DNA from 4 places in the Geobacillus sp. CCR genome. Region 2 is predicted to be linked to each of the others. Evidence: predicted binding sites of a transcription regulator. Region 2 holds the regulator's gene; each other region holds the start of a gene.

Region 1 (8,025 bases), on a different contig from region 2:
GCTAGAAGATACTTCCTCAAATCGTTTTTGATTCTTTTTCTTAATATGAATAGGTTCAAAGTAGATCTTCTTGGTAAACGTGCCATCACCGTTGTAGTAAACCTTTGTATTCTCAGTTCTTTCTTCTATGATTTCCCCTGGCTTGAGATCACGTTTCGGGGCTTCCGGCACCTTTGGCGGCCCCTCTTTTGGCGCCACACGGTCAACCCCTGATCGGATCGTTTCGGCAAGCCCCTTTGTCGGGACGCTTGGCATCACTAAAGCCCATACGATCATCCAAACCAACCATCATCGCAAACGAATGTTTCTCATATGCTCTCCTTCCCGATTTCCATTACTTTTACAATCAAATTGTATCTTTCCTGCTCCCTGCCATCCATCATTTTCGACAGACAAAGTTCGACATGGCTTTGGGCTGGAACGTCTATAATCCTAATAATGAATGTTGAGATGTTTCCCTTTTTTATTTATTTGAGAACGAGCATAGAAGAAGAGGTAGGCTTTTGAAACGACCCTTTGCAAAACCGTTACAAGGAATTCATGCCCATTTCACATCATGCTTGTGCAATGAAAAAGCAATACCGCCTAACCAAAAGAAAAAACCCCAAACGGTCATGGATGCCTCCCGTTTGGGGTTCGCTCAAGAATAGAGCACGATCATCGCGATGAAAAAGTACGCCGCGTTGGCGATTTCCAAAATGCCCAGTTTCATGATCGGCAGCGACTTGCCATATAAATAGACGGCGCGGATGACGCTCGGTGCATAGGCCAAGACGGCGAACGGCTCGCCGATGGCGATGAGGCCGACGATCAACAGGGCGTGGTAGCCCCATGACAGCCATTTGTACCGCTCGTTTTTCTTTTCGCGAATCATCGTTTTTACGTAAAACGTGCTGCCGATGAAAAAGAGGAAGGAAAACAGGGCGAGTTCAAACGCTTCGATCGTCAACGCCCCGCGTCCGGCGTAAAAGGCGGCGAGGCCGCCGATGCAAAACGCCGCGATGGCGGCTACATCATTCCAAAAGGCGCGATCGTTCTTTTTCTTGCTGTAGTACGTGTTCACCAAGAAAAACGGCACCATGGCGAGCCCGAAGTAGAAAAGCGCCGGCTGTTGCCAAAGAGAGACGGCAAGCGCCGCGGCGGCGATGGCGCCATAGCGGGCGGCGGCGGGCACGTACGGCTCTTTCCGCTTCGTTTTCACCGCCATCAAGAGCGGATACGTCGCCAAATAGAGCGCAAGCCAGGCGACAAAGAGCGGCGCGTGAATCCACGAAAGCCCACCGGCGTACGCCCCGAGCCAAAACGGGATGATGAGCATCGCCCAGGCGCCGTGTTGTTTTGGCATCACCCATTTGCTTTTGTTCGCCATCCGTCTCATCCTCCGCTTACCGGTGGAATAAAGGCGACCGTGTCGCCGGCATGAAGCGGCGACTCGTCGCGGACATACTCCTCGTTGACCGCTGTCATGACGCGCCCGAGCGAGATGCCGTAGCGCTCTTCCACTTCGTCTTTCAGTTTTTTCACCGTTTCCGGAACATTCGGCCACATCACTTCCCGCTCGCCGATTTGCTCGCCCAAATGGGCGAAAAACAATAGACGGATCATTCCTCTTTCACCTCCGGTTTTCCGGACGGATACGCCGTTGTTTCAAGCTGGTCGCCCACCCAGGCGCTTCCGTCCTCCCATTGCTCTTTTTTCCAAATCGGCACGATTTGCTTGATCCGCTCAATGGCATAGCGGTTCGCCTCATACGCTTCGGCGCGGTGCGGCGAGGAAACCGCGATGACGACGGCGATGTCGCTGATCTTAAGCCGCCCGATCCGGTGGGTGATGGCGGTTTTCGCCCCTGGCCATTTCTCCGCAATTTCCGCCCCGATTTGCGCGAGCATTTTCTCGGCCATCGACACGTACGCCTCATATTGCAAAAAGAGCGTCCTCTTGCCGTTCGTCCATTCGCGCACCGTGCCGGCAAAGACAGCGACCGCCCCCGCTTCCGGACGCATCACTTTTTTCATCACATCCTCGACCGAAATCGGCCGGTCGGTAATGGCAAACAACGGTTCTGTCATGTTCGTGTTCTCACCTCGTTCATGAGCCATGGAATATATTCGTCATCATCGGCCAGCGAAAACACCGGGTGCGCTAGCGGCCCTTCGAGCGGCTCCCAGGCGATGACGGCGCGGATGTTGGCGAGGTGCTGAAGCGACGCCCAATCTTCCCAAGTGCGGACGAGCACGACTTTCGGGTGCCGCTCTTGTTTGTAGCCTTCGACCAACACGAGATCGAGCCGAAGCGGCGCATAAAGCGCCAACACATCATCCAACCGCCACAACGGGCGGCGGAGATGAAGCTGCAAAAGCCCGTCCCCTTCCACCGCCGTTGCCACCGCCCCGGCCCGCTCATGGCGGACGGAATCGACGCCTTCCGGCCGCGCGGGCTCGCCGCCATGGCCGTGGTGCTTCACCGTCCCGACGCGCCATCCTTCCCGGACAGCGGCCGCCACCCATTTTTCCATAAGCGTCGTTTTGCCGCTATGTTTATAGCCGACGACTTGCCAGACGTTCATTCGCTTGACCCCTCATCGTCATCCAAAAGCCACACTTCCACCTCATCGCCAACCGCAAACCCTCTCGTTCCGCCCGGCAGCACCATCAAGGCGTTCGCAAAGGCAAGCGAGGTGACGATGTTCGACTTGTCCATGCCGACCGGCTTCACGACAAGCCGACCGTCAACCGCCTCGACCCGGCTGCGCACGAAGCGGGTGAACGGGTTCGGCTTCGGAAAATCGGCGCCAAGGGTGGCTTTCGCTTTTTTCAAATACGGCTTGACCGAAAACAGCCGCGTGCGCACGACCGGGCGGACGAACAGCTCATACCCGACGTAGCACGCCGACGGGTTTCCGGATAGACCGAACAGCAGCTTGCCATCAATCTCGGCGACGGTCGTCACGCTCCCCGGGCGCATGGCGATTTTGTTAAACAACACGTTCGCTCCGAGCCGCTTGTAAATGGCGGGCAAATAATCAAAATCCCCGACCGAGACGCCGCCGGTCGTAATGAGCATGTCCACTTGATCGAGCGCCTGGCGCACAGCGTGAAAACACGCATCGAGGTCGTCGGCGAGCTGGCCCAAATAAATCGGCTCGGCGCCGCTTTTGAACACCTGCGCCTCGATCATGTAGGCGTTGCTGTTGCGGATTTTTCCCGGCACAAGCGGTTCAGAGACGTCAAGCAGTTCGCTTCCGGTCGCAAAAATGCCAATCCGCGGCTTTTTCGCCACCTTCACTTCGGCGTAGCCGAACGTCGCCAAGAGCGCCGCCACCCCGGGATTGATGCGCGTCCCTTTTTCGATGAGCGGCTGCCCTTTTTTCGCATCTTCCCCTTGAAACGAAATGTTGTCGCCAGGGCGGAACGGGCGCTTAATCGACATATACGTTTTTCCATCCCGCTCATACTGTTTGGCGAGCTCGAGCATGACGACGGCATCGCATCCTTCCGGAATTTGCGCCCCGGTCATCAAGCGCACCGCTTGAAATGGGCCGACGGGCCGCTTCGCCACTTGCCCGGCGCCGATCGTTTCGATCACTTCAAACTCGACCGGACGATCCAGCCCCGCTCCTTCCGAGTCGGCGGCGCGAATGGCAAATCCGTCATACGGCGAGCGGTCAAACGGCGGCACGTCATGGTCGGCGCGCAAATCTTCGGCCAAATAGCGGCCGTACGACTGCCTTAGCGGCACGATCTCCTCTTCTCCTCTCCCAGCGTAACGCATCACCCGGGTGATGGCTTCCGCTACGGGAATGGGGGTTCGTCTTTCGACCATCTCTCTCTCTCCTTTCGATCATACGGCTGGCGGCAACGATATCGTCCTTTTAACGTTGTTGCCATTGTTGCAGCCGTTTTATGCCTTCCGCCAACTTTTCATCAACGACACTCGCATCGGCGATGTGTTGCAAAATCATCTCCCGCGTTTCGCCAAACAAAGCGGTGGACTGTTCGAGCTCTTGCCTCACTTCATCCGCATAGCGGTATTGTTCCTGAATATAGTTTAGCACGTCTTGGGCCCGATTTTCGACTCGATCGATCAGTTCCATCATCGCCGACCATTTCCGCGCTGTATGAATGCTCATTTGGACAACCGTTTCGATCAAAGACGAAATGGCCTCCGTCTGCTCAAGCGACCGCTCGATTTCCTGCTGCACAGCATCGGTTAACTGATGAATCGTTTCCGTGCTGTCCGCCGTATGCTCAGCCAATTTCCTCACTTCAGCGGCGACGACGGAAAACCCTTTGCCATGCTCTCCGGCACGGGCGGCTTCGATCGAGGCGTTTAACGCAATCAAATTCGTCTGTCCAGCAATTTCTTTAATCACTTTCACAATTTGTTCAATTTCTTGCGAGCGGCCGCGCAACCGATGCATCGCGGCCGATGTCGTTTCCATCTCACTGCCAAGCCGCCCCATCGCCTGCTCCATTTCTCCCGACATGCGGATGCCTTCTTTTGCTGCTGCGACCATCTGACCCGCCGTCTCCACCAACGCGTTCCCTTGTTCGCACAAACGGTCGGAGATCGCGTATGATGACTTGCTGAGCGTACTGACATTATCGACTTTTTCTTTCGTTCGATCAACGAGTTGGCCTAATACATGGTGTTGCCCGTTGACCACTTCATGCTGGTGAACGATGTCCTGCAACTCCCCAAGCAAACCGGCCACCGTCTCATGAACCGCTTCCTTTTGTCTCGTAAGCTTTTCTTTCATCTCAGCGAGTTGCCGCTCCAGTTCTGTTTTTTCCTCCTCCCACTGCCTTCCCTTCACCAACGCCCACATATCCGTCTCCCCTTTTCCTTCTCTGGATTTGCTTCTGTTGTCAACACGTTGTATGTTATCCGCTGAACATGTACGTTCTCAGTCATGAAAGCAGACACCGCCTCCGCAAAGAGTCAGCAGAAGTCTGCTTTTTTTCATTGTACGATAAAGAAGAAACGTGCTGTTGTGACGTTTATCACATGGATCGATGTCCACTTTTTTTTACGTATGTGAGATCCGTCACAACACCTTCGCGGAAAACACGGTATGCTGAAGCTGTAACGATTGGATCAATGGAGGGATGATGAATGGAACAGCGGTTTACTGAACAATCATTGATTGGCGATATTGTTACTCAATTTCCGAAAGCAGCTGATTTGTTTAAAGCGCGGCGCATCGATTTTTGCTGCGGCGGACAGCGTCCGTTAAAAGAAGCGATCGAAGAGCTCGGACTTGATGGCGAAGCGCTTCTTCGCGAGCTGAACACCCTTTACGCGGAAGCGCAAAACAAGCCGACCGGAAATTGGAGTGAAGCGCCGCTAGCCGACTTGGTCGATCATATCATCAACACGCACCACCGCTATTTGAACGAGGAACTGCCGCAGCTCAGCCCGTATGTCACGAAAGTATTGCGCGTACACGGCATGCACCATCCGCATCTTTCCCGCGTGCATAAACTGTTTCATGAGTTAAAAACAGAACTCGAGCAGCATCTCATTAAAGAGGAAACGGGAGCGTTCCCGCTCATTTTGCAATTTGCCGACAACCCATCGCCGGAGAACCGGGAGGCGGTCGAGCGGGCCGTTCGCGAACTGGTCAATGAGCATGATGTCGCCGGTGATTTGATGAAAGAAATTCGTGAAATCACAAACGACTTCACCCCGCCAGAAGACGCGTGCGGCACGTATCGCCTCGTCTACAACCGGCTGGCCGCGCTTGAAGACGATTTGTTTACCCACATCCATTTGGAAAACAACATCCTCTTCCCGCGCGTGTTGGCGGCGGTGAAGGTTTAAAGGAAGAAAGACGCCGATTCGCACTTCCGAAAACATAAACCAAAAACGGGATCGCTTCTTCTATGAAAAAGAGCGCTCCCGTTTTTCTTCATCCCCCAATATACGACATTTCAATTTTCGGGCGCTGTTTCGCTGTCTCTGCCGTCCGTTCTTCTGAATAGCGGTCTGTCCGCTCGCTCCAGATGGCGGCGATCAGCGCCTTCAGCTCTTCTTTCCCCGCGCCGGCGCGCAGTTTGTCTTTCAACGACACGCCCTCAGAAGCAAACAAACACGTGTACAGCTTGCCATCGGCGGAAATGCGCGCCCTCGTGCAGCTCCGGCAAAACGTTTCCGTCACCGAGGCGATAAAGCCGACTTCTACGTTCGTGCCCGCGTACCGGTAGCGGCTCGCCACTTCGCCGAAGTACGCTTTTTCAACCGGTTCAAGAGGGTGCATGGCGTTGATTTGTTCATACATCTCTTTTTTCGTCACGACATGGGAGTAATCCCAGCCGTTCGTGGTGCCGACATCCATAAACTCAATCAAGCGGAGCGGAATGCCTTGTTCTTTGAAATAGGCCGCCATTGGCACGATTTGCGAGTCGTTCCACCCTTTTTTGACGACCATGTTCACCTTGACGCCGAGCCCCGCCGCCCGGGCGGCTTCGATGCCTTTTAACACCGGGGTGACGCCGACGCCGATGCCGTTCATTTTTCGGAAAATGTCATCATCCAACGCATCCAAGCTGACGTTGACGCGCTTCAACCCGGCTTCTTTCAGCCGCTGCGCCCATTTCACTAAATGGACGCCATTGGTCGTCAAGCCGATATCGCGCAGGCCAGGGAGCGCGGACAGCCGCTCAATGAGCGCATCGAGGTCGCGCCGAAGCAACGGCTCGCCGCCGGTCAGGCGGATTTTTTCAACGCCAAGCTCGACAAAACATTCCGCTAAAAGCGCCATTTCCTCAACCGTCAACAGTTGGTCTTCCGCCAAAAAGCGAAAATTCGGCCCGAACACTTCCGCAGGCATGCAATAGACGCAGCGAAAATTGCATTGGTCGATGACCGACAACCGCAAATCGCGAAGCGGGCGGGCGAGGCGGTCGGTGATCTTCACCCGGTCGCGCTCTTCCATGTCGCTCCCTCCTTTCCCTTTCATGGGCCGCGTGATGTTCCAACGGCCTGCTCCTTATCGCTGCCAACGGCCTAGTTTCGCCGCACAGGACAACAAACTAAATGACAATCCAATGGTGACCGCCACCCATGCCCACGCCAACTCCATCCGCCCCGACTCCATCGCCATATAGACAGCGGTGGGGATCGTTTGCGTTTTTCCCGGAATATTCCCGGCAAACATGAGCGTTGCGCCAAACTCCCCCAGGCTGCGGGCAAACGACAGCACCGCCCCGGACAACAAGGCGTTTCTGGCCAGCGGCAGCGAAATATGCCAAAACACTTGGCGCTCATTCGCCCCATCGATGCGCGCCGCTCCTTCAACGGTTGGATCAACGGCTTCCAGACCCGCTTTGGCCGCCTGGTACATGAGCGGAAACGACACAACAACCGCCGCCATCACCGCCGCGCCGGGTGTAAACAGTACCGTTGTGTGAAACCACGTTTCCATCAACTGTCCGATCGGGCTATGCCGCCCAAACAGCACAACAAGCAAAAAACCGACAACCGACGGCGGCAGCACGAGCGGCAACATAAACACCGTCTCCACGATCGTCTTCCCACGAAACCGGCGGCGCGCCATCCACCTCGCCGCCGCTGTTCCAAGGATTGCGACGATCACTCCGGCAAGAAGCGATACGTTTATCGATAACCATACCGGTGACCAAAACTCTTCCATCGACGAACCTCTCTCTGTTCCGTCTCCCTTTTACCATACGAAAACAAACAGTAGAATGCTGTGATGCTACTCACATTGTAACATAGAAAAAGGAAAAACCAATTTAGAAAAAATTGTGACGCCTCGCACAAAAAAACAGTAACCGGTGATTTTTTTCACTCTCTCCCGCTGTGATGATTTTTACAATAGAAATAGCTGAATGAATGGAGGTGCTATCGATGGAAGCTGCAGTGAATGGATATTTTCCCCATTTACGTTCTTTGTTGCAATCGTCGAAAAAAGTGATTCCGTTGCGCAAGCACTCCTTTTTGTTCCAAGAAGGGATGCCAGCCAATGAATTGTATTTGATCCTCTCTGACAAAGTGCAAGTA
Region 2 (8,025 bases):
CATCGCCTTGCTTTTATCAAGCATCGCCCGCCAGCCGGAAATCTCTTGTCCAAATGTGAGCGGCGTCGCATCTTGCAAGTGGGTGCGCCCGATTTTGATCGTCTTCCCATATTGGCGTTCTTTGGTCGCGAATGTCCCGATCAAGCCATCAAGCGCTGGCAGGAGGTGCGTTTGGATCTTCGTGAAGATCGCGATATGCATCACAGTTGGGAATGTGTCGTTCGAGCTTTGCGACATGTTCACATCATCGTTCGGGTGAATGCGCCCTTCCCCCTCATCCAGCAGCTCGCTCGCCCGTCTCGCCACGACTTCATTGACGTTCATGTTCGTCTGCGTCCCACTTCCCGTCTGCCAGACGACGAGCGGAAAATGGTCATCCCATTGGCCCGCCAAAATTTCCTCGCACGCGGCCACAATCGCCCGCTGCTTCGCTTCGCTCAGTTTCCCGGCTCTATGGTTGACGATGGCCGCCGCTTTTTTCAACTCGGCATAGGCGTAAATGAGTTCAAGCGGCATCGTTTCTTTGCCGATGCGGAAGTTTTGCCGGCTCCGCTCCGTTTGCGCTCCCCAGTATTTATCGGCCGGCACCCGCACCTCGCCGAGCGAGTCGCGTTCGATTCGTTCGTTCATTGCGTTGTCCTCCTTTGCATCGACATCCCCATTACATTTTTATTCCCATTTTCAGCCGGATCAACGCAACGAAGCGGCTAAAAAGACGCCTATATTCAAAAAAGGGGAATGGTTCGACAATGAAGAAACGATGGGCCCCGCTTCTTATTTTGCTTCTTCTATGGCTTTCCGACTGTTCATTCGGTGATATCAAGCTGCCTACATTAACGTTGACTATCAACAGCGAAACGGTCGACCACCGGCTCGGGATTTATACGTGGTCGACAGGCCGCCGCGGAGTGGTTGCTGATGCTGCGGCCCCGCCGCTGCTCGTCAAAGAACTCAAGCTCCATCCTGCCGCCCCGAGTGCAAAGCTTCACGTTCAATTTGACTACTGCCCAGCGGCAAAAAGAAAAAGAACACCGGGATTACTCCCAGTGTTCTTTGTTTCGCTAGGCGGATTACATCATGCCGCCCATATCCGGCATGTTGTTGTTGCCTTTGTTTTCTTCCGGTTTGTCGGCAACGACCGCTTCTGTCGTCAAGACCATTGCGGCGACAGATGCAGCGTTTTGCAGCGCCGAACGAGTGACTTTCGTCGGGTCAACGATACCAGCTTCGATCATGTCGACCCATTCACCTGTTGCCGCATTGAAGCCGATGCCCGGTTTTTCGTTTTTCAGGCGCTCAACGATGATCGAGCCTTCCAGACCAGCGTTTTGCGCGATTTGACGAACCGGTTCTTCGATCGCGCGCAATACGATTTTCACACCGGTTGCTTCATCGCCTTCCGCTTCGATGGCAGCGACTTTGTTGTAGATGTTCATGAGAGCCGTGCCACCGCCGGCGACAATGCCTTCTTCAACAGCCGCACGAGTCGAGTTGAGCGCGTCTTCGATGCGCAGTTTGCGTTCTTTCAATTCTGTTTCTGTTGCCGCACCGACTTTGATGACCGCTACGCCGCCAGCCAATTTCGCCAAGCGTTCTTGCAGTTTTTCGCGATCGAATTCGGACGTCGTTTCTTCAAGCTGCGCACGGATTTGGTTGATGCGCGCTTTGATGCGCTCCGAATCGCCAGCGCCTTCGACGATCGTCGTCGTTTCTTTCGTGACAACAACTTTCGCCGCACGACCAAGCGACGCGATCGTCGTCGATTTTAATTCACGGCCAAGCTCTTCCGAGATCACTTCGCCGCCTGTCAAAATCGCAATGTCTTCGAGCATCGCTTTGCGGCGATCGCCGAAGCCAGGCGCTTTGACAGCAACCGCATTGAACGTGCCGCGCAGTTTGTTGACAACAAGCGTCGCCAATGCTTCGCCTTCAACATCTTCCGCAATGATCAGGAGCGGACGGCCTTGTTGGACGACTTGTTCTAAGACCGGCAACAGTTCTTGAATGCTCGATACTTTTTTGTCCGTGATGAGGATGTACGGATTTTCAAGGACAGCTTCCATTTTTTCCGTATCCGTAATCATGTACGGTGAAACGTAACCGCGGTCGAATTGCATCCCTTCGACAACGTCGAGTTCCGTCGTGAAGCCTTTCGACTCTTCAAGCGTGATAACGCCATCATTGCCAACGCGTTCCATCGCTTCAGCGATCAATTGGCCGACTTCTTCGTCAGCAGCCGAGATCGCAGCAACTTGGGCGATCGACTCTTTTCCTTTAATCGGTTTGGAGATGGCTTTCAATTCTTCAACCGCAACAGCAACCGCTTTTTCGATACCGCGACGGATGCCCATCGGGTTGGCACCAGCTGCTACGTTTTTCAAGCCTTCGCGGATCATCGCTTGAGCCAATACCGTAGCGGTTGTTGTACCGTCCCCAGCGATGTCGTTCGTTTTGCTGGCGACTTCAGCGACCAATTTCGCGCCCATGTTTTCAAACGGATCTTCGAGCTCGATTTCTTTCGCGATCGTTACCCCGTCATTCGTGATGAGCGGCGAACCGAATTTTTTCTCCAATACGACGTTGCGGCCTTTCGGACCTAATGTGACTTTCACTGCGTCTGCAAGTTTGTCCACCCCGCGCAACATCGCACGGCGCGCTTCTTCACTGAACTTGATTTGTTTTGCCATACCCCGTTACCTCCTTATGAAATTGTTGGACTGCGTGCCACAAGTTAAGTATCCGATTAAGTACCCAGTATGTTTTCGGAATGTTTATGTGATGAACGCATATATTAGCGGATGACAGCCAAAATATCGCTTTCGCGCAAAATTAAGTATTCTTTGCCGTCGTATTTCACTTCTGTGCCCGCATATTTCGAGAAGATAATGCGGTCGCCAACTTCGACTTCCGGCGCGATGCGTTGGCCGTTATCGAGCACGCGGCCTGCACCGACAGCAACAACGCGGCCTTCTTGCGGTTTTTCTTTCGCCGTATCCGGCAGAACGATACCGCTAGCCGTTTTTTCTTCTGTTTCCACGACTTCAATGACAATACGATCGCCTAATGGCTTCAACACGGGGAACAACCTCCTTAACGATAGTTTTCACCGTTCTTATTAGCACTCATCACTATTGAGTGCTAACACACTTATAATATTAATGAACTTCTTTCAGTTTTGCAAGTAGGAAATGCAAAAAAATAACTGTTTTTCTCTCCTAAAGAAGAAAGAGCAAAAGGAGCCGGTTGTTTTGCCTCTACTCCCCATCCGCGCGGAGCCCATTTTCATTATTTCACATTCCTCGGACTGATAAACGGCTCCGGTTAATTTTTTTTACGGCGGTCAGGTGGGATGCGAGGATGCAGTTTTCTTACTATTTTCGCCATACATGTGCTACAATACGGATATAATTTGAAATAAAAGGGGTAGAGGGTTTGAAACGCAACCACTGGTACGTCATCATCACGTATATCGTCATGCAGCTGTCCGCCTTTGTCGGCGTGCCGCTTCTTCGCGCCCTCGGCGTCGGCCAAGGAACGGAAAGCCGCCTCGAAGCCGCCAAACTGGCTTCCGGGTATTGGGCGGTCATCAGCTTTCTGCTTGCGTTCGTCGTGATTTTATGGCTGCTCCGCGGTGACCGCAACGAACGAATGATGCGGCGGCTGCCGCTTGCTTCCTCGTGGATGTGGGCGGTCTTGGGCGTCTTTTTGGCGCTCGCGGCCCAAAGCATCGCCGCCAACATCGAATGGCGGCTGCTCGGCATCAAACCAGGGTCGGAAAATACAAGGCAAATCATCGATATCATCCGCCTGACGCCGCTGTTGGTCGTCGTCACCTCCGTCATCGGCCCGATTTTGGAAGAGCTCATCTTCCGCAAAATCATTTTCGGCTCGCTTTATGAAAAATACAACTTTTGGCTTGCTGCGCTTGTCAGTTCGCTTTTGTTTGCCATTGTCCATATGGAGCCGGAACATTTGCTTCTGTACACATCCATGGGGATGGTATTCGCGTTTTTATACGCAAAAACCGGACGCATTTTCGTACCGATTTTCGCCCATGTCGCCATGAATACGTTCGTCGTCGTCATGCAGACGCTATTGGCCGACGAGATTGAGAAAATGATGCGCCAGTCCGAGCTGCCGCTCGCCGTTTGGAGGGTTTGGCTATGATGCGAAACCCTCGGCTGTTTTCGCTTCTGTATTTCGTCTTAGGCTCAATGTTTACGTATTTGGCCATCGAAAGTGCTCATGAAACGGTTTGGAACGTCTCCACCATCGCTTTAGCGGCGCTCGCTGCCTTTGATTTCGGCACCGCCCTTCGCCTTCTTTTCGCCTCAAAACGCTGACCCCCTTCCCGTGATTCGCGCGGGAAGGGACCAGAACATCAATCCCATGACGGCGATCATATCGTGAAAATGGAAACAAAAAAACAAGAGGCCGGCCTCAAAGCCCTGTTTTGCGGCTTTTGAGACAGCCCCTTCGTTTGGCCCGGCCTTGCTCGCTTTCCTCTCAATGTTTTTCGTCCCGCCTCACTCATTGCCTTCCTGCTCGACTGCTCGCTGCGCTTTCCGATAGCCGATGCGCGCCACCCAAATGCTTCCTTCATACAAAATGGTGAGCGGAATCATGACGATCACTTGCGACAGCACATCCGGCGGCGTAATGACCGCCGCTAAAATAAGCAGCGCTAAATACGCATACTTGCGGATGCGAACAAGAAGCTGCGGCGTAATAAGCCCTAAGCGGGTGAAAAACAACACGACGATCGGCAGCTGAAACACGATGCCAAACGGCAGCACGAGCTGAAGCAAAAACTGAAAATATTCATTAATGCCGATCATTTGTTGAACCCCTAGTTGGTCAGCCAGCCGGCTCATAAATCGAACGACAAACGGAAACAAGACGAAATAAGCGAAGCTGACGCCTGCTAAAAAAAGAACGATCGACGCCGGGATATAGCTTAACGTCACTTTCCGCTCTTTTTCATACAGACCGGGGCTGACAAACGCCCAAATTTGATACAACAGCACCGGAGCCGACAGTACAGCCGCGATGACAAAGGCAAACTGAAAATACACTTTAATCGGATCGGTGAGGCGGAAGGCGTTCATGGTCAAATGCTTCGCCTCGGTCGTTCGCTGCAAATACAAAATGACATCATCGACAAAAAAGAAACTAACGACAAGCGCCGCAGCAAAAAAGATGAGCACGATGATGAGCCGTTTTCGCAGTTCACCCAGATGCTCATACACCGACATTTCTTTGTCATTCATTGTTTCTCCATCCTGCCTTGTCATCGGTCGGTTTTCGTTTCTTCGTCATCAGCGAGCCCTTTTGTGGCGTCTTTAAACTCGCGAAGCGACTGGCCGAACGACCGCCCTAATTCCGGCAGCTTTTTCGTGCCAAACAGCAACAAAATCACAGCAACGAGCAACAAATATTTCATGTGTTCTTCTCTCCTTTTTACGATGGCGATGGATAGTTTTTCAAAAAATAGACGAGCGACTGCAGCTCAATGGCTAAATCGATATGATGGACGCGAATATGGTTCGGCACGTTCAACCGCGCCGGAGTAAAGTTTAAAATGCCTTTAATTCCTTGCGCGACAAGGCGGTCGGTCAGCGCTTGAGCCGCGGCGGCCGGCACGGTTAAAATGGCGACCGGGATGTTTTCGTGAAGCCGCTCCTCCAACTCATCGAGATGATAGACCGGCACCCCGCCGACTGTCGTCCCTACTTTCCGCTCATCGACATCAAACGCCATCACGATTTTCGTATTGTTGTTTTTCGAAAAATTATAGTTTAAAAAGGCGGTGCCTAAATTGCCGACGCCAAACAAGGCGACTTCGGTCACCTCATCCTCTTCAAGCGTCCGGCGGAAAAACGACAACAAATAATTGACATTATACCCGTATCCCTTTTTGCCAAGCGCGCCAAAATAGGAGAAATCACGGCGGATCGTCGCCGGATCGACTTTCACCGCCTCGCTCAACTCGGCAGAGGAGACGCGTTGCTTGCCGGAAGCGTGCAAGTTTTTCAAAAACCGATAGTAAAGCGGCAGCCGTTTGGCGGTTGCCTGCGGAATTTTCGGTTGTTCGTTGCTCATGATCTCATCCCCTAGCTAATCGGTTTTCCGTCGGTAATGGCCAGACTTCCCGCCCGTTTTTTCGACCAAATACGTCGGACCGATGACCATTCCTTTATCAAGCGCCTTGCACATATCGTACACTGTCAACGCACAGACCGAAGCGGCCGTCAGCGCTTCCATTTCCACTCCTGTGCTCCCTTTCGTTTTCACCGTTGCCGTGATGACGAGCTTATGCGCTTCTCCATCGTTTTCCCAAGCAAAAGCAATGTCCACACCCTTTAACATAAGCGGGTGACACATTGGAATAAGGTCAGCTGTCTTCTTCGCCGCCATCACCCCCGCCACTTGAGCGACGGCGAGCACATCCCCTTTCTCGATCGCATTGCTCGTCATTTTTTCGTAAATTTCCCGGCTGACAGTCACGCTCGTTTGCGCCACAGCCACTCGCACAGTATCTTCTTTGTGCGTAATATCAACCATTTTCGCGCGCCCTTGTTCATTGAAATGAGTGAACGATGACAATACAATCTCCTCCATTTATACACTATACACGATTTTTCATCATTCGTCTTTGACCGTTTTCGCGACTTGCGTTAAACTATTCGCGAGGTGACGGACATGATCATTTTGCAAGTGCACGGGCTCACGAAATATTTCGGTGCTGACCTTATTTTATCGAATATAAAACTAGAAATACAGTCCCGCGACCGAATCGCCCTTGTCGGCCGCAACGGAGCGGGAAAATCGACATTGTTGAAAATCATCGCCGGTGAACTCTCTTTCGACAGCGGCAAAATCATCAAACCAAACCATATCAAAATCGGCTATTTGGCGCAAAACAGCGGGCTCGACTCGCCGCGTTCCATTTGGGACGAAATGCTTGAGGTATTCACCCCGCTTCTAGGACTCGAAAAACAGCTCGCCGAACTCAGCATGCAACTCGGCGACCCGGACGTACTCGCCGATCCCGCTCGCTATGAAAAAACGCTGAAAACGTATGACGAGCTGCAAGAACAATACAAAGAACAAGGCGGCTACCAATACGAAGCCGACATCCGCTCCGTTTTGCACGGGCTGCAGTTTTCCTCATATGATTATAAAACTACGCCGGTCTCGTCGTTAAGCGGCGGACAGCGGACGCGGCTTGCCCTTGGGAAATTGCTGTTGTCCAAGCCGGATTTATTGATTTTGGACGAGCCGACGAACCATTTGGATCTTGAGACGCTCTCTTGGCTGGAGCAGTACTTGCAAGCCTATCCCGGTGCCGTCCTGGTTGTTTCCCACGACCGCTACTTTTTAGACAAAATCGTCACCGACGTATACGAACTGTCGAATGCCACGCTCAAACACTATGCCGGCAACTACAGCCGCTATTTGGAGTTGCGGGCCGAGCAATACGAACAAGAGTTAAGACGGTACGAGAAACAGCAAGAAGAAATCGCCCGACTCCAAGACTTCATCCAGCGCAACATCGCCCGTGCCTCGACGGCCAAACGGGCGCAAAGCCGGCGAAAGCAACTGGAAAAAATAGAACGGCTCGAACGGCCTGTCGACGATGAAAAATCAGCCTCCTTTTCGTTCTCGATCGATCGACCGAGCGGCTATGAAGTGCTCACCGCTGAAGACATAGCCGTTGGCTATGGCGACGGTGCACCCATCATCCGCCAAATCAGCTTCCGCATCACGCGCGGCGAAAGCGTCGCCCTAGTCGGGCCGAACGGCATCGGCAAGTCGACATTGCTGAAGGCGATCGCCCGAAAACTCCCTATCCAAACAGGAGAGCTCCGCTACGGCGCAAACGTCCAAATCGGCTATTACGATCAAGACCAAGCTGATTTGTCATCGAACAAACGGGTGCTTGACGAGCTGTGGGACGCCTACCCCGAAAAGACAGAAAAAGAAATTCGCACCGTGCTCGGCAACTTCCTGTTTTCCGGCGAT
Region 3 (8,025 bases), on a different contig from region 2:
CCACGCGGGCGACGTCCTGCTCAATGATCGGCCCTTCATCCAAATCGTCGGTGACGTAGTGCGATGTGGCGCCGATCAATTTGACGCCGCGCTCATACGCCCGCTCATACGGACGCGCGCCAATAAAGGCGGGCAAAAATGAGTGGTGGATGTTGATGATCCGTCCCGGGAATTCAGCGACAAACGCCGGCGACAAAATTTGCATGTAGCGGGCAAGCACGATGGTGTCGATCTGATAGTCGCGAAGCAGACGGATTTGTTCGGCTTCGGCGTCCGCTTTCGTTTCTTTCGTCACCGGAATATGCACATAAGGGATGCCAAATGACTCGACCGTCTCGCGCAAGTCGGGGTGGTTGCTGATGACAAGGGCGATGTCGGCGATCAGCTCTCCCGCCTGCCATTGCCAAAGAAGTTCAAGCAGACAATGCTCGGCTTTGGAGACAAAAATCGCGATTCGCCGAATGTCGTTGTGCAGCCGAAGCTGCCAACGCATCTCAAATTCAGCAGCGATCGGGGCAAACGCCGCTTCGATCTCTTCTTTTCGCTCGGCGATGTTTGGACAGTCGAACTCCAAGCGGAGAAAAAACGTCCCTCCCTCAGGATCGGTCGAATATTGGCTCGATTCAACGATATTCGCCCCTTGTTCGTACAGAAACGACGTCACTGCCGCGACGATGCCCGGGCGATCTGGGCAGGAGATAAGGATTCGAGCGCGCTGCTCGTAACCTTGCAAAAATGATTGCCAGCGATGTTGGCGAAATGTCGTCATGCGTTGTCTCTCCCTTTTCTTGCTTTTCTTGCAATTCATCATACAAAAAATTCATGAACTTGCCAACAGGGAAGATAACAAAAGAGGGTGTCCCAAAAGGATCGGGACACCCTTTCTTATTACCGTATATAGGTATAAAACAATCATTAAGAAACAATATGTTGTGTTTTGTTAAGAAAAATGACCCTTTTGGGTCATCCCCCTGGCAAGCGAAAAACCTCTCTCAGTCTTTCGTCAAATCGCCGGCCGGGCCGAAAAATTCGTAATGGATGTGCTCCTCTGGCACACTCCATTGTTTTAGGGCACGATAGACGGTTTTCATAAACGGCATCGGGCCGCAGAAATAAAAGTCTGCGTCTTTCGTCGGGATCACGGATTGCATCCATGCGAGGTCGATCCGCCCTTCTTTGCCAAAATGTGGATGGCGGCGATCCTCGTCGGATGGCGACTCGTAACAAATACGGTAAGAAAATGACGGGCGTTCCGCCAACATCCGAAGCTCCTTATCAAACGCGTGCACGCGGCCATTCAAAGCAGCATGCAAAAACGCCGCTGGGCGGGTCGGTTGGCGGATGGCCAACGTATGCGCCATGCTCAAAAGCGGAGTGATGCCGACGCCGCCGCTGATGAACACAACCGGCGTCGTTTTGGACAAATCAAGCGTAAAATCGCCGGCTGGAGCGCTAAGCTCGAGCACGTCGCCCTCTTGGACATGATCATGCAAATAGTTGGAAACAATGCCGGCCGGCTTGTCCGCTGTAGCTGCTTCCCGTTTGACGCTGATGCGGTAATACCCTTTTCCAGGTGCATCCGATAAGCTGTATTGGCGAATATGCGTATACGTCTCGCCCGGAATCGACAGTTTGACGCTCACGTATTGACCCGGCAAATAATCACTGATGGCCTTGCCGTCTTCCGGCTCCAAATAAAACGAAGTAATGACGCCGCTTTCTTTCACCTTTTTCACGACGACAAATCGGCGAAAGTCACGCCAGCCTCCGTGTTTGGCCGCTGCCTCATCGTAGAGCTCTTTTTCCACTTGAATGAAAACGGACGCAATGGCTTCATATGCTTCCGTCCAAGCCGTGATCACTTCGTCGGTGGCGGCGTCGCCGAGCACGTCTTTGATCGCCAGCAACAAATGCTTTCCGACGATCGGGTATTGTTCTGGTTTGATTCCTAAGCTGCGGTGTTTATGGCCGATTTGCCGCACAACCGGCAAAATAGCATCAAGCTGGTCGATATAGCGCGCTGCCGCATACACGGCTGCGGCCAAGGCACGTTGCTGCCGCCCTTGCTTTTGGTTGGCGTGGTTGAAAATATGGAGCAGTTCCGGATGATTGGAAAACATGAGTTCATAAAACCGCTTCGTAATTTGTTCGCCATGTGTTTCCAAGACAGGCACCGTTGATTTCACAATTTCAATCGTTTTTGGATGCAATTTCGTTGTCGTTGTCATGATTTCATCCCCTTGTAAAACATGTATTTTTAATACATCTTTTATTCAACCATGATCACTGCGAAAAAACAATATTTCAAATACATCTTTAATAAATTGTTCACAATTCTCCGTTCGAATCAGGTGTGGTACAATGGGATCAAGAATGTCGCTTAAAGGTTGTGAATCACGATGCAGTTGACGAACTATACGGAATACGCCTTGCGCGTCCTCTTGTTTTTAGGCGCGCTTGATGAAGAAGAAAAAACAAACATCAAAGACATTGCCGCTGCCTTTTCCATTTCAGAGCATCATTTAAGCAAAATCGTCTATGAGCTTGGCAAACTCGGCTACATTGAAACGATCCGTGGGCGCAACGGTGGAATCCGCCTTGCGAAACGCCCCGCGGAGATTGTCATCGGCGCGGTTGTTCGCGAAACGGAGGAAAACTTGTCGCTTGTCGAGTGTTTTGCCGCCCACGGCAATGAGTGCGTCTTAACGCCGGTATGTCGGCTTCGCTTCGCACTTCACGAGGCGTTAGAGGCGTTTTTGCGTGTGCTGGATGCGTATACGCTCGCCGATTTGCTTGAAGACCGAGCGTCGCTTCGTTCTTTATTGAAAGAGCGGCGCGGTTGAGAAAACTTTCTGGCTATAAGCTGGAGAGTTTTTTGGCGTTTGGCAGGCACACGATCACTAGGCATCGCTCTACGGAAGGAAGACGCGGGATGATGCGAAACCGATGGCGGCCTTTGCGCGGGATGTGGCGGCAAGAACGATCATCAGGTGGAAAAACGAAACCAGTCGTCAAACATGGGCGGCGGGATGAATACGTCCGGCACCGGCCGATCACATCCCCTTTGTTTGCCACAAGACGAAGAATATATTAAGATTAGAAAGGTGTGAAAACATCTGCATGACTAAAGGAGGTCACAATGAAACACGAAGGAAGCGCTTTGCCACCTTACTTGCATATGGACAATGGAGAGCTTTGGCTCACCGAAGATGATCGCGACAACTTAAAAATCAGCTATCGAATCAAAGAGGTGATTTTTGCCGAGCCGTCCGAGTACCAGCATGTGATGATTTTGGATTCGTACGATTTTGGCCGCATGCTCGTACTCGATGGCGTCGTGCAAACGACCTCGATTGACGGCCATATTTATAACGAAATGATTTCGCACGTGCCGCTGCAGTTTCATCCGGAAGCGAAGCGGGTGCTCATCATCGGCGGCGGCGACTGCGGCGCAGCTCGTGAGACGGCGAAATACGCTCATCTTGAAGCCATCGATATGGTGGAAATCGACGAAAAAGTCGTCCGGGCGTGCAAAGAGCATTTGCCAGCCGTCTCCGGCAACTTATCGGATCCGCGCGTGCGGTTTGTTTATGATGATGGCGTCGTGTTTGTGCAAGAGAAAGAAAACGTCTACGACGTCATTATGATCGACTCGTCTGACCCAGTCGGCCCGGCGGAAGCCTTGTTTTCACCGGAGTTTTACGCCAACGTCCATCGCGCGTTGAAAGCAGACGGGCTGATGGTCTGCCAAAGCCAGTCGCCGATTTTCCACTTGGATATTTTGAAACGGACGTACCGCAATATTCGCGAACTGTTCCCGCATGTGCTTGTGTACACCGCGGTGGTGCCGACGTATCCAGGCGGACTGTGGAGCTTTACGATCGGCTCGAAACGGCCGCTCGATTTTCCGGCGCAGACAACCATTCCAAACGACACGAAATACGTCAATGATGCGGTCTTTCGCCAATGTTTCGCCTTGCCCGAGTTTTTGCGCTCGGCGCTTGAGGTGGAATAACGGCTTGGCATGGAAAAAGCTGTCCCTGCTTTGTGAGGGGACAGCTTTTTTTGTGTCATTTGAGTGATCTTTCTATTATTCCACCCGCTTTCTTGTTTCATTGCGCCGGTGGGTTGTGGGTCAGTGCCCGCTTAGCAAGCCATTGAAACGTCAAGTCATCCGCCGGCGGGTTGTGCAATCCAGCACGGACGTCACGGTAATGCCGCTGAAGCGGATTGTCAGCAAACAAGCTTTGTCCGCCGACAATGCGCATCGCCCAATCGACGACTTCAAGCGCGGTATTGGTGGCGACCAATTTGGCTGTTGCCAACTCCTCTTTCATCGCCATCCGTTTTTCCGGATAGCGATCCCATAAGTCGGCGACCGCGTACAGGAAATGGCGCGCATGGGTGAGGCGCCATTCCATTTCAGCGATTTTCCGCTGCACTTCGGGTGTTAGGGCGATTGGGTGAGGCAGGGTATTAGGCTGGTACGTCTTGGCAAAGCGAAGCGCCTCATTGCGCGCCGCAATGGCGATGCCTAAGTAACAAGCCGGCACGTGCAACAGCCATCCTTGCGCCGGAGCGGCTTCGTTCGCTTCTCCAAGCGTCTCTACGAGCGCCTCTTGGTCGACTTCGACTTCTTCAAGAACAAGATCATCGCTGCGCGTCGCCCGCATGCCAAGCGTGTTCCACGTCGGCTCGATGCGGATGCCTGAAGCAGACATCGGCACGAGAAATTCACCGACCCGACCGTCTTCCATCGTGGCGGAAATCAATACGTAATCGAGCGCAGGGGCTAACGATGCAAATGTCTTTCGCCCCCGAAGCACCCAGCGGCCATGGCGAAAGACGGCCGTCGTTTCCGGTTTACCGCCGCGCGCCGGGCTGCCAGTTGTCCGTTCAGAGTGGGCGCTGTTGATGAGCGCGTGGCGGCAAACGACTTCATTCGCCAAACGGGCGAGAACGGGCTCCGGCCAGCGGCGGAGCAAAAATAAACGCATGAGAATGCTGGCGTGCCAACCAAACGACAATGCCGTTGCCCCAGAGCCTTGGGCGATCGTTTCTTGCACGAGCACAAGCTCATAAAGCGATGCCCCTTGGCCGCCGTATTCAGTCGGGACGGTCAAGGAAAGGAATCCAGCCTCTTTTAAATCGGCAAAATCGGCAAATGGAAACGTTGCCTGTTCGTCATCATGCGCTGCCCGTTGGACAAATCGTTCCGCAAGGCGGCGCGCTTGGTTGTACAATTGTTGCTCCCGATCGGTCCGCACAAGCAAATGGTACAATTCGTTCATTGGTTCTCCCCTTCTTTTGGTCAAGATGCCTTTATTGTACCGAGTTCTGGCTAGGACTGAAAACAAAAACGCACGGGAAAATGACCGTCCTTGCTCTCGGAAGCTTAAAAGAGAAAGAAATGCCGAATGTACCGATCATCGTCACGGTGGACGAACTCATTTTTCCCAGCATCGTACTCGTATTCCTCCTGCCAGCGGCGGCCATAGCGGGCGATTTGACGGACGGCGCGGATGATCGCATACACTTCTTCGTTCGTCATCGTAGGATGGAGCGACAGACGCACCCATCCTGGTTTGGCGAGAGGATTGCCGTTTTTGACTTCTTGAAGCAGCGCAGCGGATTGTTCCTTGTCGATGCCAAGCAAATAGTGGCCGTATGGTCCGGCGCAGGAACAGCCGCCGCGCGCTTGAATGCCGAAGCGATCATTCAGCAGTTTGACAACAAGGTTGTAATGCAATCCATCTATGACAAATGAGATGATGCCAAGACGGTCGTCCCGATGTCCTTCAAGCACGCGGACGCCGGGAGTGCTTTTTAGCGCCGGCAAAAGAAGGGAAACAAGTTCCTTTTCGCGGGCGCGCATCTGTTTTACGTTCATTTGCTCTTTCAGCTGGATGGCCAACGCTGCCTTGATGGTTTGCCAAAACGGCGGTGTTCCGCCATCTTCGCGTTCCTCAATGGCTTGGATGTATTCATAGTTCCCCCACGGGTCAGTCCAGTACACCGTCCCGCCGCCGGGGTGATCCGGAGCGTGCTGATGATAAAGCCGGCTGTCAAAGATGAGCACGCCGGCGCTTCCCGGCCCCCCGAGAAACTTATGGGGAGAGAAATAAATGGCATCAAGCTGCTCCATTGGGTCGTCCGGATGCATATCGATGCGGACGTACGGAGCGGAAGCAGCAAAATCAACAAAGCAAAGGCCGCCATGCTCGTGCATGATTTTCGCCAGCTTATGATATGGGGTTTCCAACCCCGTGACGTTCGAGCAAGCAGTAAATGCACCGATTTTTTGCGGCCGATCTCGGTAGCGCTCCAGCAGCTCGCGCAAATGGTCAAGATCGACATCCCCGTTCTCTGTCGGCCGGACCGCCACGACTTCCGCGATGGTTTCCACCCATGGCAATAAATTTGAATGGTGCTCCATATGGGTGACAAAAACGACTGGCCGCTCCTCATCATGAAGGGACAAGCGGCGCTTCCACCGTTCCGGTACGCGCAAGCCAAGCAGACGCTGCAGCTTGTTGACGGCGCTTGTGGTCCCGGCGCCTTGCATGATCAAGACGTCGTTTTTCCCGGCATGAACGTGCTGTTTGATGATTTCTTTTGCATAGCGATAGGCAAGCGTCGTTTTCGTTCCGGTCACATTCGATTCCGTATGCGTGTTGCCGACAAATGGACCGAGCTCATGCGTCAGCTTCTCTTCAATCGGCCGGTACAGCCGCCCGCTTGCCGTCCAGTCGGCGTAAATAAGCCGCTGTTTGCCAAACGGCGTAGAAAACGGATGAAAGCGGCCGATCGTTCCATCGCGAAACGGCTGAAAATACGTCTCAAGCTCTCCGCGGCATGTATACACCGCATTGCCGATCACAGCGTGAATGGCCATGTTGATTCCCCCTTTCCGCCATTTCGTCTATTTACAAAGTATGTCGCCTTCGGTGGTTCGGTCCAAAAAACGTGGGAAAGTTGAAAATGAAAAATCCGCCGTACAGGCGGATGATATTCCACTCCCTTTTTTACTCCTTTTTTTTGCACGATAACGGCGAAATCGTTTCCCCCACGGACGGCGCAAGGTATTCGGCAAGCATGGTCCGCAAGTCATCGGGCAATGGTTCGCTCGTTTGGGTTTGGAAATTAAAATGGACGACCGCTGCCTCTCCGATGGCGATCAGTCTTCCTGTTTCCTCTTCCATGATGCGATGAATGCATTGAAAGCTTTTATTGCCGATCCGGGAGACATTGGTTTCCACGCGCAATCGTCGTCCGAAGAATCCTTGGTTGATAAAATCGCACTTGGTGGAAGCTAAAATAAAATGCCAGTCGTCCGTTCGCCCGCCGTAACGCAATTCATCAAACAGGCGGGTGCGCGCTTCTTCTAAATAAATAAAATAGCTAATGTTGCTTAAATGTCCGAGCGCATCAGTTTCACAAAAGCGTGGGTTGACGGTAATGATGTGCGTCTTCATTTCTCCCTCTTCCTTTCTTGCCTTTTTTTGCCCCTTTCGCCCACAATATTCGTTTGGGTGAGCATGGGGCGGGAGCAAGTTTGATTTGCAGCTACCAACTAGTCAGTATGTTGTTTTTATCATACTCCGATTGATTGGGATATGCAATTGTTTTTTTGGGTTATTGATTATTTAGAACATTGTTTGTGACATGAAATATTGTCGCGAATCCAGTACGTTGCACGAAAGGAGGAAAATCTCTTTCAATTAAGTTGAATTTTTGGTTTACACTTCGCCGATTGCCTGACACATTAGATTGCATCCGCATGTATCGAAGTGCAAATGGTAACGAACAATTGGAACCTATATAGTTTTGACATTTTCAGGGTAGATAAAAAAGCCCGGCGAGGGCAGACGGGGCGTCTGCGGTCAACCGGCCCAAAGCGGCAAAAGAACGTATCCTGCAAGCGACACGCCGGCGCAAAGGAGAGAGATGCGCAATTTGTATTTCGCATAGCTCATCAAGTCCATATCCATAATGGCTGCCGTTGTAATCGTCGTATCGCCAAGC
Region 4 (8,025 bases), on a different contig from region 2:
TTTTACCGTACCATACCAACCGGCGAAAAAAAAAGATTTCCGCCTGCAGACGGAAATCCCAATGGAGCGGATGATTTATTTTTTGCCGATGGCCACCCGCCATACGTCCGGCCCTTCCTCTAAGTACTCCCATGTAAACTGATCCGGACGCTCCATCATGAATTGGTATTGCAGCGGACGCGGGTCATGGTCATTCGTCAGCTCCATCACTTCCCCCGGCTTCAGGCTGTCAAACAGCCGGAAAATCGCCGGATGGCGGTCGCGCGGCGGATAGTCCGGGGCGTGGATTTTGGCGGCAAATTGGTTCATAACATTGGCCTCCTTTGTAGTATAATGAATTATATACTTTATCATAACCGCTTGAACCTTGGGGGGTAGTGACGAGCGTCACAGCCCGAAGGTGAACATGTTCAATCCCCATGAAAGGAGAAATGGCGGTTGGAAGAGCTTGTTGGCTTTTGCGCGCAATGCGGCAAGCCGATCCATTGTCTGCATGGGTTTTTAAACGGCGTCGTCAGCCGAGAAACAGAGACGTTGTACTGCTTTCCATGCTATGACAAGCAAAAGGAAACCGAACACACCACGCCGGACAAATGCCACAAGTGATTGAAAACGTTCACAAATGAAAGGGGGGCTGACCCAAAAATCCACTAACAAGTGGACTTTTGGAGCCAGCTCTTTCTTTTTTAAATCGTACATTGATCATGAACGATTCCGATTAAATCCCTTGTTTCTCCTTATTATTAAAGAAAGGAAGTTCGATTTTCTTAAAAACAATGTCGCTGCCGGGATTAACATGACCGTACGGGCTAAAACGCACTCCTTTTCCTGGACGGATACAAAGCGACAATGACACAAAACGTTATTTTCAAATTTCTACGAATCATTTATAATATGAATGGGGAACGATTGTCCTCATTTGTTCTGCGCTACAATCCCATCCCTTTCCTCAACCACTTACTCTACACGCTCGTTTCCCCAGTCCTCAAAAGAAAGGAGCGATTCATCATCACTCGCTTTTCCAGGGCTGCTATATATCTTATTAGAAGGGAGGATTTTCCTTGGAAGAGATATTGAAACAAATTTTGGACAAGCTCCAAATTATCGAACATGAAGTAAGCGACGTCAAAACAAACATGGCAACGAAACAGGAGCTCGAAGAAGTGAAGCAAAACTTCACAACAGAGCTTGAGGATATTAAAGCCAACATGGCAACGAAACAAGAACTTGAAGAAGTGAAGCATAGTTTCACAAAAGAGATTGAAGACATCAAAGCCAACATGGCTACCAAGCAAGAACTTGAAGACATCAAAGCCAACATGGCTACCAAGCAAGAACTTGAAGACATCAAAGCCAACATGGCTACCAAGCAAGAACTTGAAGACATCAAAGCCAACATGGCTACCAAACAGGAGCTTGAGGACGTAAAGAACAACCTAATGAAAGAATTAGATCATGTCAAAGCCAATATGGTCACGAAGCAAGAGTTTGTTTTCGTCCAACAAGCAGTGCTTGAAACAAATGAAATCGTTAAGAAAATAGAACAAAACATGGAAAAGCACGAACGGATTTTAGATCTTCTTTCTAGGCGTTCGATTGAACAAGAAGCGGCAATTTCCAGCATTCGTCTTATTAAGGCACCATAAGCAAGGAGAGAGCATCCCTCCCTACCTTTCTTAGGTGTGGCCGCCTTTTATAGTAAGGAAGAAACGTCTCCATCGGAATGCGCTTGGCGATTTCGTAAACTACATGAGCCATATGATCCAATGGAATGATATCGCTTGGCAACGTGAGGTGATCCACGGTACACTCTTCAAAAATATGATGATGTGTCATAAAAGAATCGCTCCTTTTTCGGTGATAGTGGTTTATGGTGACTCTATTCTGCCAGAAAACGAACGATTCTCTTCTATATTTCGTGTAAAAACGGGCTAATCCCAAAACGCATTCGCGTTTTGGGTCAGCCCGTTTTGGTTATTCTTCCTCCGCCAAATTCGCCACCGGCAGCTCTTCCCCTTCGCCGTGAGTTGGTTTGCGCAAATGGAACATCGCTTTGATGGCAAAGACAAGCAAGGCGGCGACGCCGATCAAAAAGATCGTATCCGGAACAAAGCGGACAAGCAGCAAGTTTTGTACGACGTCTTGTTGCAAGAACGAAGGCGAACGGGACGCCCAATAGCCGTGTTCAAACGCTTCTTTGATTTGCAGCACCCCAACCGGGAGAAGCGTGATGAGAACCATGCCAGCCAGGCCGATGTTCAGCATCCAGCAAGAGAATTTCAGCCATTTGTCGTTCCATGCTTCCGGTTTGACGATGTTGCGCAGCGAATAAAGGAGCACGGCGATCGCAAACATGCCATACACGCCCATCATCGCCGCATGGCCGTGGGTCGGCGTTAAAAACTGCCCGTGTTCAAAGTAGCTGACCGCCGGCAAGTTGATGAGGAAACCGAACACGCCAGCGCCGACCAAATTCCAAATGGCGGTTGAAATCAAGAACCAGAATGTGGCCTTGTACGGGAAGTTGACCCCGCCGTCGCGCATCATTTTGTACTGCTCATACGCTTCCAAAATAAGGAGCGTGAGCGGAATCACTTCGAGCGCCGAGAACACCGCGCCAAGGGCGATCCAAATTTCCGGTGAACCGTTGTAGTAATAGTGGTGGCCGATGCCGATGACACCGCTGCCTAGTAAAATCGTAAATTGAAAATAGAGAGCCCGGACCGTCGATTTTTTCGTTACGAGCCGCAATTGAACGAGCAAGAACCCGATGACAACAACGGCGAACACTTCAAAAATGCCTTCCACCCACAAGTGGATGATCCACCAGCGCCAGAAGTCAGCCATCGTAAAGTTCGTATCCGGCTCGATAAAGAACGCGAAGATGTAAAAGAACGGAACGGCGATGGCCGAATAAAACAGCAAGTGGATGAGCCCGCCTTTGTCGCTTTCTTGCTTCAGCCCGCGTTTGACGCCGCGGAAGACGATGACCAGCCAAAGCAGCATGCCCACGACTAAAATGATTTGCCAAACGCGGCCTAGCTCAATGTATTCCCAACCTTGGTGGCCAAACAGGAACCATTCGTTTCCTAAATAGCCGTTGACGCCGAGCCATTGGCCGATCATGCTGCCGGCGACAAGGACGACAAGCGCCCAAAAGAGCAGATCGACGAGCAGCCCTTGCTTTTTCGGCTCTTGCCCGCCGACAAGCGGGGCGATGAAAATCCCCATACCAAGCCAAGCGGTGGCAATCCAAAAAATCGCCAGCTGCAAATGATACCCTTTGGCGATGTTAAACGGCAATAGGTCATGGATCCATTTGATGCCAAAGAAGCTGTCCGGTTCCGTATAGTAGTGGGCGAGCAGCGCCCCGAACATCGTTTGGACGAAAAAGAGCGCCGATACAACGACGAAATATTTGCCCGCTTTCACTTGCGACGGAGTCAGCGGCTGCCGCCGCAAATCGATGACTGGAAACTTCCCTTCTGCATACGCTTCTTGCATGCTTAACTGATAGCGGTGGAACACATACAAAATGATCCCGATGAACAAAATCAAAATCGTGACGCTCGCGCCGCTCCACCATACCGCGGAAAACGACATCGTATTGCCGGCGTCCTCATAGTACGGCCAGTTGTTCGTATAGGTGATGTGGTCGCCAAGTCTTGGCGTGCTTGACAGCCAAGCGGTCCAGAAGAAAAAGTCGGCAATTTGCTTGATTTGGTCGCCGTCCGCGACCCAAGCACGGCCTGATTTTGGCATGTCGCTTTCTTTGATCAATCCTTTTTTCAATCCCCAACCATCGCCATTGGTGAACACGTCGCGGTAATAGTCGCGCACTTTTTCCAACCCGTATACTTGCGCATCTGTCAGGACGAGAACATCCGTAACCGGGTTGTAGCGATTTTTTCGCATTTCCTTGATGACTTGTTCGCGGATGATCGTTTTCTCATCGGCGGTTAAATCGGCAAACGGTTTGTGATACCGCTCTTTTGCTTTGTAATCTTGCATGCCTTCCGTATAAATTTTCAACGCTTCCGCCGTATAGTCCGGCCCCATATACGACCCATGCCCAAGCACGGTTCCGTAATCCATCAGCCCGTATTTTTGGAAGACGGCCTGCCCGCCGATGATCGTTTCTTTCGTCATCAACACTTGGCCGTCTTCACTGCGCACTTCCTTCGGCCTCGGCGCCATTTCTTTAAAAATCCAATATCCGCCGACAAGCAGGACGGTAAAGCTGATCACAATAGTGAAAATGAGAATCGATTTGAGAAAACTGTTGGTCGTTTGCCGCCCCGGCCGCATGTTGGGGCGAACGGATCGATGAACTTCCATATGAGCCAACCTCCTTCTCGTTTGTTCGCCCCCATTGTAGCGCGCTGATCGTTCGGCGGTTTGTGAGCCGGGGCAAATGTCCGTTATGATTTATATCACAGCTTTATGGCGTGAGAATGTATACAATGAAGGCAGAAAAGGCCAAACGGCGCGGATGTTCAAAAAGAGAAAAGCATTGATGCTCTGTTGACAGCCGCCACACTTTTGTCACATTTCCAAAGGAGAGAACGCCATGGCGAACCATTGGATGAAAGACCGCTTAAAAGCTGTTCCGTTGTTTCGTGAACTGTCCGATTACGAGCTTGATTCGCTGGTTGCCATTTCCCACGTGCGCGTTTACAAGCCGCGGACGTTTGTCTTTATGCAAGGCGACCCGCTCGAGCGAGTCTATTTCATTCATTCCGGCACGGTAAAAATTTATAAAACGGACTTCAGCGGGAAAGAACAAATCGTTTCGATTTTGCAGACGGGAGAAATGTTTCCGCATGCCGGCTTTTTCTTAAAAGGCACCTATCCGGCCCACGCCGAAGTGGTCGAGGAAGCGACATTGATCGCGATCCCGATCCACGATTTCGAACAAGTGCTGATGGCGAGCCCTGAACTTTGCATAAAACTGTTTCGCGTCATGGGCGAAAAAATCGTTGATTTGCAAAACCGGCTCGAAGCGCAAGTGCTCCACAATACGTACGAACAAATCGTGTTGCTTTTGTTGCGGCTGACGCGCACGAACGCCGTCAAACAAGGGAAGTGGCACCGTCTCACCGCCCATGTGACAAACCGCGAGCTGGCCAACATGATCGGCACCGCCCGGGAAACGGTGAGCCGCACGTTGAGCCAACTGAAACGGAAAGGGCTGATTGACGTCGACGAACACGGCTTTTATTTGATTGACCGCGAAGGGCTCGAACAAGAAATCTTTTTCTAACTCCTTTTCCCCATCGTCCGGCACCGGTCAGGATGCGCAATGGAGCTGATGGGGTTTCCTTTCAAACATTTCGACAAGCCCATCTTTCTGGAACATGCTATTCCGCCCTTTCAAACGAAAACGAAACCTTTTTTCCAAAGTGGAATATGTCATGTTTCGGCCGAAAGATGTGAGCTATATCACAACATTCCACAGTGAAAATGATTATCATGATAGTCAAAAAGGAGGGAAAGCGCATGGGTGTGACGATTGAACTCGATGTACGCGAAGATTTGCGGCAGAAACGTGAGCCGTTTGAAAAAATTATGAACGCCATCAAGCCGCTGCAGCCGGGCGATACGTTCATTTTACACGCCCCGTTCAAGCCGTTGCCGTTGTTTCCAATTATGAAAGCAAAAGGATTTGCGTACGAAGTGGAACAAATCGAAAAAAAACATTGGAAAGTAACGTTTGTGAAGCAGGGGGGATGACCGATGATCCTCGATAACCGCGGACTCGAGCCGCCGCAGCCGATGATGCGGACGCTCGCTGCCCTCGCTAAGCTGAATCCTGGGGAGACGCTGACGATCATTAACGATCGCCGCCCGATGTTTTTGTACGAGCAGCTTGACGAGCTTGGCTACCGGCACGAGACGGTCGCACGTGAAGACGGCAGTTTTGAAATCCGCATTACGAAAGGATGAGCAACGTGTTTCCTACTCGCACGGGGACGGAAACAGACGTCCGTCTTCCGTTCTCGTTTATCATGTTCGCCGTGTTGGCGTTCGCCGCGTCGCAGCTTATGTTGCTTGGAGCGATTCCCTCACTTAGCAGCGGCGCGTTCCGGCTGCCGTTCGTGTGGGCGGCGGCCCACCTGGCGTTGCTTGGCTTTGCATTGATGACGGCCATGGGGGCGATGTACCAGCTCGTTCCGGTCGCCTTTTTGACGCCGATTTGGAGCGAGCGGCTCGGTTTTTGGCAGTTTGCGATCACCGCTCTCGGCATCGTCGCCTTTGCCGCCAGTTTAGCGTTTACGCCAAACCAGGCGTTTCTCCCTGGCTTGCTTCTGCTGTTCGGCATCGTGCTGTTTGTCTGGCAAATGGCGATGACATTAAAACAACAAAAAAACAAAACGATCATGACGCTGTTTGTCGCGACTTCCTTGTTGTTTTTGCTGCTGACGGGCGCCGCCGGAGGGCTGCTTGCCTTTCACTTTTTCGCCGCCACAGGCGCCAACAGTCATGAAACGGTGTTCGGCTTGCATGTGCTGTTCGGGCTGTGCGGCTGGTTCACACTGCTCATCATAGGCTTTTCGTACAAAATGGCGCCGATGTTCTCGCTCGCCCACGGCTTTTCGCTGCGGCCGGCGCGTTACGTCTATGCGCTGTACATCAGCGGGATTGCTGTGGCGTTCGCCAGCTTATTCTTGCGAAGCCACGCATGGCTTGCAGCCGGTGCAGCCTTGCTCATGAGCGGATTCGTTGTTTTCGCCTGGCATATCCGCGCCATTTTGCAAAAGCGGATGAAAAAAACGCTTGACCGCCCGTTCCGCTTTTCGCTTTCGGCCATCGTCATCGGCCTTGTGCTGCACGTTGCCGCCTTTGTCGCCATCGTCGTCGGCAGCGGACGGCTGCTTGGCATCATTGTTTATCTATTCATTGTCGGCTGGATTCTCTTCAGCATCGTCGGCTATTTGTTCAAAATCGTGCCGTTTTTATGGTGGACGCATCGCTACAGCGAAAAAGTCGGCCAACAAAACGTGCCGACGTTAAAACAAATGATGAATGAGCGAGCCGTCACCGTCCAATGCCGCCTATGGCTCATCGCCCTCGCGCTGGCGGCCGTTGCGCTTGCTGTCGCGAGCGTGCCGCTGTTCGCCATCACTCAAGTGCTGTTGGCTGGATTAAGCGTTGCCTTTGCCGGAACGATTTTAACGGTCTTCCGAAAATAAGCGAATGAGGAGGAAAAGAACGATGGATGTCCGCGAACTTGCCATTCAACAGCTGAAAACGGTCCTTGATCCGGAGCTCGGCATTAACGTCGTCGATTTAGGGTTGATTTATGACTTAAAAATCGAAGATGGGCATATCAATGTCCTGATGACGCTCACGACCCCCGGCTGCCCGCTTCACGACTCGATCGCCGGCGGCGTCAAACGGGCGCTTGAGCACATTGACGGCATCCGTGACGTGCGCGTCCAAGTGACATGGAACCCGCCATGGACGCCGGAGCGAATGAGCGAAGAAGCGCTCCGGCAGCTTGGGCATTTTTCTTGAAACACTCCACTTTTTCCATCCCCTTTTCGCCGTTCGCCCGTGTTGGGCGGGCGGTTGTTTCATTGTTCTGCAACTGCTGAACACTCCCCGCCCTTTATTTTTGTATCATAATAGAAAAAACGAGAGCCATCGCTTGGCTATTTAAAGGAAAAACGAATCGAGGCCGCGAATCATATACCAAGAGGTGAGAGCGATGTTTGCCAAAATCGACGAGCTGAAACAACGGTTGGATGCGTTGCGCCCTTTGCCTCCAGGGTTGGTGAAAAACTTGCGGGAATCATTTCGGATCGAATGGACGTACCATTCGAACGCCATCGAAGGCAATACGTTAACCTTGCTGGAAACAAAGCTAGTCATAGAAGAAGGGATTACCATTGGCGGGAAACGGCTTAAGGAACATTTGGAAGCTATTAACCATGCGGAGGCGATTGACTTTATTGAAGAGTTAGTCGCAAACAAAGAACATTTGACTGAGCACGTGTTGAAACAGGTCCATTATTTAGTATT

The links. Region 2 encodes Rex, which represses fermentation and respiration genes when NADH is low (regulators of the CRP and FNR family bind a similar motif). Its sites were predicted from a motif close to TTGTGAAATATTTCACAA; they were not measured.
Region 1: the regulator Rex is predicted to act here: its motif matches at 4,992-5,009, upstream of ric (iron-sulfur cluster repair di-iron protein).
Region 3: the regulator Rex is predicted to act here: its motif matches at 2,317-2,334, upstream of nsrR (nitric oxide-sensing transcriptional repressor NsrR).
Region 4: the regulator Rex is predicted to act here: its motif matches at 5,431-5,448, upstream of ACVBDQ_RS10155 (DUF2249 domain-containing protein).

What each region holds. Positions count from the first base shown of each region.
Region 1 is NZ_JBREBQ010000043.1:3,541-11,565, forward strand. It holds gene ACVBDQ_RS15690 (YwiC-like family protein) at 641-1,369, opposite strand; gene moaD (molybdopterin converting factor subunit 1) at 1,375-1,605, opposite strand; gene ACVBDQ_RS15700 (molybdenum cofactor biosynthesis protein MoaE) at 1,602-2,069, opposite strand; gene mobB (molybdopterin-guanine dinucleotide biosynthesis protein B) at 2,066-2,566, opposite strand; gene ACVBDQ_RS15710 (molybdopterin molybdotransferase MoeA) at 2,563-3,822, opposite strand; gene ACVBDQ_RS15715 (methyl-accepting chemotaxis protein) at 3,872-4,828, opposite strand; gene ric (iron-sulfur cluster repair di-iron protein) at 5,116-5,823, shown strand; gene moaA (GTP 3',8-cyclase MoaA) at 5,912-6,937, opposite strand; gene modB (molybdate ABC transporter permease subunit) at 6,992-7,654, opposite strand; gene ACVBDQ_RS15735 (Crp/Fnr family transcriptional regulator) at 7,873-8,025, shown strand, end outside.
Region 2 is NZ_JBREBQ010000040.1:4,308-12,332, reverse strand. It holds gene fumC (class II fumarate hydratase) at 1-630, opposite strand, end outside; gene groL (chaperonin GroEL) at 1,071-2,687, opposite strand; gene groES (co-chaperone GroES) at 2,792-3,076, opposite strand; gene ACVBDQ_RS15310 (CPBP family intramembrane glutamic endopeptidase) at 3,433-4,167, shown strand; gene ACVBDQ_RS15305 (YdiK family protein) at 4,164-4,343, shown strand; gene tatC (twin-arginine translocase subunit TatC) at 4,527-5,270, opposite strand; gene tatA (twin-arginine translocase TatA/TatE family subunit) at 5,291-5,443, opposite strand; gene ACVBDQ_RS15290 (redox-sensing transcriptional repressor Rex) at 5,461-6,102, opposite strand; gene moaC (cyclic pyranopterin monophosphate synthase MoaC) at 6,118-6,606, opposite strand; gene ACVBDQ_RS15280 (ABC-F family ATP-binding cassette domain-containing protein) at 6,703-8,025, shown strand, end outside.
Region 3 is NZ_JBREBQ010000030.1:21,090-29,114, reverse strand. It holds gene purU (formyltetrahydrofolate deformylase) at 1-769, opposite strand, end outside; gene hmpA (NO-inducible flavohemoprotein) at 993-2,228, opposite strand; gene nsrR (nitric oxide-sensing transcriptional repressor NsrR) at 2,400-2,843, shown strand; gene speE (polyamine aminopropyltransferase) at 3,140-4,015, shown strand; gene ACVBDQ_RS13995 (acyl-CoA dehydrogenase family protein) at 4,113-5,291, opposite strand; gene ACVBDQ_RS13990 (aminotransferase class V-fold PLP-dependent enzyme) at 5,396-6,895, opposite strand; gene ACVBDQ_RS13985 (acyl-CoA thioesterase) at 7,026-7,475, opposite strand; gene ACVBDQ_RS13980 (Na+/H+ antiporter NhaC family protein) at 7,884-8,025, opposite strand, start outside.
Region 4 is NZ_JBREBQ010000016.1:68,760-76,784, reverse strand. It holds gene ACVBDQ_RS10180 (DUF2249 domain-containing protein) at 76-309, opposite strand; gene ACVBDQ_RS10175 (hypothetical protein) at 439-606, shown strand; gene ACVBDQ_RS10170 (hypothetical protein) at 1,062-1,646, shown strand; gene ACVBDQ_RS10165 (nitric-oxide reductase large subunit) at 1,975-4,338, opposite strand; gene ACVBDQ_RS10160 (Crp/Fnr family transcriptional regulator) at 4,571-5,263, shown strand; gene ACVBDQ_RS10155 (DUF2249 domain-containing protein) at 5,500-5,733, shown strand; gene ACVBDQ_RS10150 (DUF2249 domain-containing protein) at 5,737-5,946, shown strand; gene ACVBDQ_RS10145 (membrane protein) at 5,943-7,193, shown strand; gene ACVBDQ_RS10140 (metal-sulfur cluster assembly factor) at 7,216-7,518, shown strand; gene ACVBDQ_RS10135 (Fic family protein) at 7,712-8,025, shown strand, end outside.